2 linked regions of the Oleomonas cavernae genome follow. The protein of the gene in region 1 interacts with the protein of each later gene in a pairwise test. Links are inferred from orthologs where the notes say so. Each region holds a gene or a part of one and is shown on either strand. Other genes may lie near its edges.

The links.
Region 2: the proteins of parE (region 1) and dhaK interact in binary tests that used the Escherichia coli proteins (3 or more experiments, as listed by UniProt). The link is inferred for Oleomonas cavernae from one-to-one orthologs.

The regions. Positions count from the first base shown.
Region 1 is NZ_QYUK01000011.1:1,531,876-1,535,114, reverse strand. The notes cover bases 118-3,038. They hold parE (DNA topoisomerase IV subunit B), read right to left. Parts: upstream 2,609-3,038; coding sequence 626-2,608; downstream 118-625. Other genes in these bases: D3874_RS11055 (acyl-CoA thioesterase), read left to right, coding at 2,682-3,038; D3874_RS11065 (hypothetical protein), read right to left, coding at 118-572. Outside these bases: more of D3874_RS11065, read right to left, coding at 18-117; more of D3874_RS11055, read left to right, coding at 3,039-3,116. UniProt on the Escherichia coli protein: Topoisomerase IV is essential for chromosome segregation; it is the principal protein responsible for decatenating newly replicated chromosomes. It relaxes supercoiled DNA.
Region 2 is NZ_QYUK01000011.1:712,518-715,688, forward strand. Bases 282-3,134 are described here. They hold dhaK (dihydroxyacetone kinase subunit DhaK), read right to left. Parts: upstream 2,286-3,134; coding sequence 1,278-2,285; downstream 282-1,277. Other genes in these bases: D3874_RS06975 (dihydroxyacetone kinase subunit DhaK), read right to left, coding at 282-1,233; D3874_RS06985 (hypothetical protein), read right to left, coding at 2,317-2,775; D3874_RS06990 (putative PEP-binding protein), read right to left, coding at 2,765-3,134. Also shown: more of D3874_RS06975, read right to left, coding at 1-281; more of D3874_RS06990, read right to left, coding at 3,135-3,171. UniProt on the Escherichia coli protein: Dihydroxyacetone binding subunit of the dihydroxyacetone kinase, which is responsible for the phosphoenolpyruvate (PEP)-dependent phosphorylation of dihydroxyacetone via a phosphoryl group transfer from DhaL-ATP.

The sequences.
Region 1 (3,239 bases):
GTCATGCGTCGCGGGTGTCAAGGGATCGGAATATCGATTTCCGCCGGTTCCGGCTGGGGCAGCGGCATGATTTCCAGCAATGCCGCCTCGACCAGCTCGGCATAGAGCGGATCGCTCAGGCCGGCCGGTCGCGGTCCCGACGAACGGGCCGTCGACAGCGCCTTGTGATACTGGCAAAGCGTGGCGATGACCGCGAATTCGGGGCCGGCGTCGGCCGGGGCACCGGCCACCGGGGCCAGGTCCGCGAGCGGCCCGCAGGCCCGCTGATTGCCGATCGGCGACAGCGGGTGAAACAGCAGCACGACGCGGGTGGCGGCGCCGGGCGCCTCGACCAGGCCACGCGGGGCAACCGAGAAGGGCAGTTCGAGTGGCGCCAGGGCAGCGGCCGGCCCGACACCGGGAAACGGCGCGCCGACTACGGCGGCCGGCAGCTTGCCGTCGAGCGCCGCGGCATTGACGACGCTCGGGCTGTAGGCGTCGCGGTCGAGTTCCTGGTAGGTGACCGTGGCCGGCGAGAGGGCGCAGCCGCCGACCAGGGCGATCAGGCCCAGGCTCAAGATCCGATGGGGCATCCACGCGACTCCACTGTGTTCCAGCCTTGAATATGGCCTGCGCGGGCGCCCGATCAAATGTCCAGATCGGTGGCCCGGCCTGCGTTTTCCTGGATGAAGGCGAAGCGGGTTTCCGCCTTCTTGCCCATCAGGCGGTCGACCATGCCGGTGGTATCCACTTCCTCGCCTTCGAGCACGGTGACCCGGAGGAGGACGCGCTTCTTCACGTCCATGGTGGTTTCGCGCAACTGCGCCGCGGGCATTTCGCCCAGGCCCTTGAAGCGGCTGATCTCGACCTTGGCGCCGGGCTTGAAGTCGCGCTTGATCCGCCGCTCCTTGTCCTCGTCGTCCATGGCGTAGACGGACTTGGCGCCCTGGGTGATGCGGAACAGGGGCGGCAGGGCCAGGTAGAGGTGGCCCGAGCGGATGATCCCCGGCATCTCGCGCCAGAAGAAGGTCATCAGCAGCGAGGCGATATGGGCGCCGTCGACATCCGCGTCGGTCATGATGATGACCCGCTCGTAGCGCAGGTCGCCCTCGCGGAAGCGCGAGCCGGCGCCGCAACCCAGCGCCAGGACCAGGTCCGACAGTTCCTGGTTGGCCTCGAGCTTGCCCGCGGCAGCCGAGGCGACGTTCAGGATCTTGCCGCGCAGGGGCAACACGGCCTGGGTCGCCCGGTCGCGTGCCTGCTTGGCCGAACCGCCGGCCGAGTCGCCCTCGACCAGGAAGATCTCGGTCCCCTGGGCGGAATCGCGCGCGCAATCCGTCAGCTTGCCGGGCAGGCGCAGCTTGCGGGTCGCGGTCTTACGGCTGGTTTCCTTGTCGGCGCGCTTCTTCAGGCGCTCCTCGGCGCGGGCGATCGCATACTCGAGCAAAGCGGTGCCGGCCGCCGGATCGGAGGTCAGCCAATGTTCGAAGCGATCCTTGATAGCGGCTTCGACGAGCCGCGTCGCCTCGGGGCTGGTTAGCTTCTCTTTGGTCTGACCCTGGAATTGCGGATCTGGAATGAAAAGGGACAGCAGGGCGGTAGCCCCGCCAATAATATCTTCCGCTGTGATCTGGCTGGCGCGTTTGTTGTTGGTCAGTTCGCCAAAGCCCTTGAGTGCGCGGGCAAGGGCGCTGCGTAAACCAGCCTCATGCGTACCGCCTAAAGGTGTAGGCACGGTATTGCAGTATGTATGAATAAAAGGATCGCCATCGATCGGCCAAGCAACAGCCCATTCCACCTCCCCTGAGTTGCTGCCCGGCAAGCGGGCCTGGCCAACAAAGGGGGTGGGAGTCGTCGTCGGCGTGCCGTCGATTGATGCGGCCAGAAAATCGGCCAAGCCACCAGGAAAGCGCAGCGCATCGCTGGCAGGGGTGGTGTCGCCAACCGGAATCAATTCGGGTGCGCAAGACCAACGAATCTCGACGCCGCGGAAGAGGTAGGCTTTGGACCGCGCCATCCGATAAAGCCGGCCCGGGCGAAAATGGAGCGCCGTGCCGAAGATCTCCGGGTCGGGTTTGAAGGTGATCGTCGTGCCGCGCCGGTTCTGCACGGTGCCTAAGGGCAGAAGCTTTGTCGTCGGTTTACCGCGAACATAGGTCTGCTGCCAAACCTGCCGGTCGCGGGCAACCTCGATCACCATTTCCTCCGATAACGCGTTGACGACGGAGGATCCGACGCCGTGCAACCCGCCGGAGGTTGCATAGACCTTGCCACTGAATTTCCCGCCCGAATGGAGGGTGGTCAGAATCACTTCGAGGGCGGATTTGTCCTTGAACTTTGGGTGAGGGTCGACGGGAATGCCGCGCCCGTTGTCGCGGATGGTCAGGCGGCCGTCGGCGGCCAGTTCCACTTCGATGCGGTTTGCATGGCCGGCGACGGCTTCGTCCATCGCATTGTCGAGGATTTCGGCTGCCAGGTGATGGAAGGCACGCTCGTCGGTGCCGCCGACATACATGCCGGGGTGCTTGCGGACGGGTTCCAGGCCCTCCAGGACTTCGATGTCCTTGGCCGAATAATCACCGCTGGTCGGGGTGCGATCGAAAAGGTCTTCAGAATCGCTCATCGTCATGCTTTGGGAATGGGGAATCCGCAGTATAGGGTGCCCTGCACCCAAGCGCTAACCCACATCTTGTGGAGTGTCCATGAGCAATGAACCGTCCGGCCTGGTCCACCCGTCGACCCGGGGGCTGGAGCCGATCATCCGCACCGCCGCCCTGCCCAAGGATGCCAACGGCAACGGCGATATCTTCGGCGGCTGGATCCTCAGCCACATGGACATCGCCGCCGGCGTGCTCGCCGCCCGGCCCGCCGGCGGCCGAGTCGCGACCGTCGCCATCACCGCCATGACCTTCCACAAGGCGGTCTATGTCGGCGACCTGGTGTCGATCTACGGCGATGTCGTGAAGATCGGGCGGACCTCGCTGACCGTGCATCTGGAGACCTGGGTCGACCGCCACCGGGCGCGCGACGGCCACATCATCCCGCCCGAACGGGTGCGGGTGACCGAGGGCACCTTCGTCATGGTCGCGATCGACGACGAGGGCCGGCCGCGCCCGGTCGACTCGCAGGGTGCCTGACGATCGGGAGCCTAGGGTGGACCCGCCGGCGGGGGGAGCCGGCGGGTCCGGGGCACCGTCGGGGGGTGACGGTACGATCGAGAAGCAAGCCTCTCGAGCCCCTTAACGTCGGACAGAACAGTT
Region 2 (3,171 bases), 820 kb from region 1 along the record:
GCCGGGGTGCGCGAGCGGCAAGGCGTCCAAATCCGCGTAAATGCGCCGCGCCGCGGTGGCGAAGGTCGAGCCGGTGTCGCCGTCGCCGACGCGGGCATCCAGGCCGTCGAGATCGGCCTGTGCCGCCATCAGCGTCGTGCAGATGCTCTCCAGCATTCCTCGCGCGGCCGCATTCTCGGAAGGCTGCTCCGGAGTTGATGAGAGTTCCGCCGGTAGCGGAAGGATCCGGACAGTCTTTGCAACTTGTCGGGGGATGGGCCATGCCGGTACCCCGACCGGTGCCGTCAGCATGGTGACCGTCTCATCGCCGATAGGCATCAGCGACAGGGAGAACCCACGCATGTCGAGGGCGGTGACGGCCGGCGCCGGGCCGAGGATCCACTCGATGCGCGCGCCGATAGAGCTCCTTAAAATCTCACGGACGATGATCGCCATTTCGAGCGCGGGTACCCCTCCCAGATTGTTGACGAGCAACGCCAATCGGGGGGCCGTCTGGATCTCCGGCCCGAACCGGCCGAGCATTTCGGTGACGAGGTCCGCGGCCGCGGGCAGTGCTATGCGCACCGCACCCGGCTCGCCGTGAATACCCAGCCCGAGTTCGGCCTCGCCGGGGCCGATCCGGTCTTCGTGAACACGGCCCGGGATCGAGCACATGCTGGTTGCGACGCCGAGCGACCGAACCGAGCGGGCCGCGTCCTCGGCGGCGGCACGCACCTGCGCCAGGGAGAGGCCGCGCTGGGCGGCGTATCCGGCAGCCTTGTGCACGAAGATGGTTCCGGCGATCCCGCGCGGTCGCGGGTTGTCCGGGATCGCGACATCGTCGGCGACGATCACCATCTCGACCTGCCGGCCGAGCGCGCGCGCCCGTTCGGCGGCGAGGCCGAAATTGAGACGGTCGCCGACATAGTTTTTCACGATCAGCAGGCATCCGGCGGGTCCGGTCACGCTGAGGATTGCCGCGAACACCGCGTCGACCGTTGGCGATGCGAAGATGTCCCCGCACACAGCCGCGTCCAGCAGCCCTTCGCCGACGAATCCCGTATGGGCGGGCTCATGGCCGGACCCACCCCCTGAAACCACCGCGACGGTTTTGGGATCACGGTTGGCGCGAAGGACGACCTTGATCTCCGGATAACCGTCCAGGCGCGCCAGGCCGCGGTCGGCCGAAGACAGGAGCAGGCCATCCAGGGCCTCGGCCACAATGGCATCGGTAGCGTTGATGAAGTGTCGCATTCGAAGCCTCGCTTGGAATGAAGGGGCGACGGACCATGCTCAGATCATGCTTGGGCGAGGCCGGGGGCTTCCCACCTGAGGGCGGCCGTGTGGACGGGCGAGTCCCAGAGCGCCAGCGCTTCCTCGTCCATTGTGGTCACCGTGAGCGAGCAGCCCGCCATCTCGAGTGAGGTCACGAAAGAGCCGACCAGGCTTCGGGCGAGGATCAGGCCGTGTGCGGCGAGGATGCGCGCGGCGCTGTTCGCCATGAGGTAGAGCTCCATCATGGGCGTGCCGCCGAAGCCGTTGACGATGAGCAGGCAAGGGGTTCCCCGGGGTGGCGCGAGGTCGTCCAGAACCGGGGTAAGGAGTTCGTCGGCAATCTCGTCGGCGGAAGCCATTCGCTGGCGGCGGCAACCCGGCTCGCCATGGATCCCGACGCCCATCTCCATCTCGTCCTCGCCCAGCGAGAAGGTCGGCCGGCCGACGGCCGGCACCGTGCAGGAGGTGAGCGCCACCCCCATCGACCGGGTACGCATGTTGACCGTGCGCCCGAGCGCGGCCAGGGTCTCGAGATCGCGGCCTTGCTCCGCCGCGGCACCGACGATGCGTTCGACCGCAAGGGTGCCCGCGACACCGCGGCGCCCGGTCGAATGGGGCGAGGTCTTCACCGCGATATCGTCGTCGACGATGATGCTGGCGACGGGACCGGCCACCATCTCCGCCGCCATCTCGAAGTTCATCACATCGCCTTCGTAGTTCTTCACGATAAACAGGGTGCCGGGTGCGCCCGAGACCGCGTCGACGGCTGCGACCATCTGGTCCGGGGTCGGCGAGGTGAAGACCTGGCCGGGACAGGCGGCATCCAGCATCCCGCGGCCGACGAAACCGACATGCAGCGGCTCGTGGCCCGAGCCACCGCCCGAGATCAGGGCGACCTTGGTCCGCACCACGTCACGCCGGCGCACGAATTTGAAGTCTTCCCCGAGGCTCAGGATATCGCCGTGCGTGGCAAGCAAGCCCTGGAGGGATTCGCTCAGGACCGTATCGACGGAATTGATCAGTTTCTTCATTGTTGTCCCCCTGTTTGTCGATCGAGCCCGTTCAAGTCAGCGCTCGGGCCTCGGGATCGTCGTCGTCGGATTGCAGCAGGCCGGCGAGCCCGGTTGCGAGCGAGCGTATCAAGGCCTCGGCGCGCGCGTTGAGGGCAGCATTGCCAAAGTCCGGTATGCTGATCGTAACCTCGCGCATGGCGCGCGGACCGCTCACGACTTCCAGGCGGCCGGGATGCGCCTCCCGGTAGGCAGCCAGAAATGCCGCCCGCTCCACGGGCGTGACGTGACAAATCTGGAAGATTGTCTCCAGGTGCTGCGCCGGGATCGGCGTCGAGTAGGCCGGGTTGACGATCTGCGAGATGAAGCTGCGGTTCTTGCCCAGCGCCTCGGCGAGCCGCTGGCGGGTGCCTGAGGGTCTGTTGTCCACGATCCCGCGCAGGATGGTCTTGTACCGCGCCAAGGGCGAGAGCGCGTCGGGGCCGCCGGGCGAGTCCGGTTCAGAGTCCATGTTCAGGCTCCTGCGACAGGTCGACCGCCCGGATCGAGGCCTTCGTCGCGGCGACCAGGCCCGGTGCGACCGAGAGGCTGCGCAAGCCCGCGCGCAACAAGGCCGGGATCGCCCGCGGGTCGGCGCCGGCATCGCCGCACAGGCTGACCGGCCGGCCCCCGGTCGAGCCGTACCGCGCGACATGGCCGATCAGGCCCAGAATGCCGGGGTGAAGCGTGTCCGCGTAGGATGAGACCGCCGGGTTGTCCCGGGCGGCGGCGGCAGCGTATTGGGTGAGATCATTGGAGCCGATCGACAGGAAGTCGGCGCGAATCTGAGCGATCGCGAAGGCGAGGGCGGGAACCTCGACCATGACCCCGAGCTGGGGCCGGGCATGGGCAATCCCGCAAGCGCGCA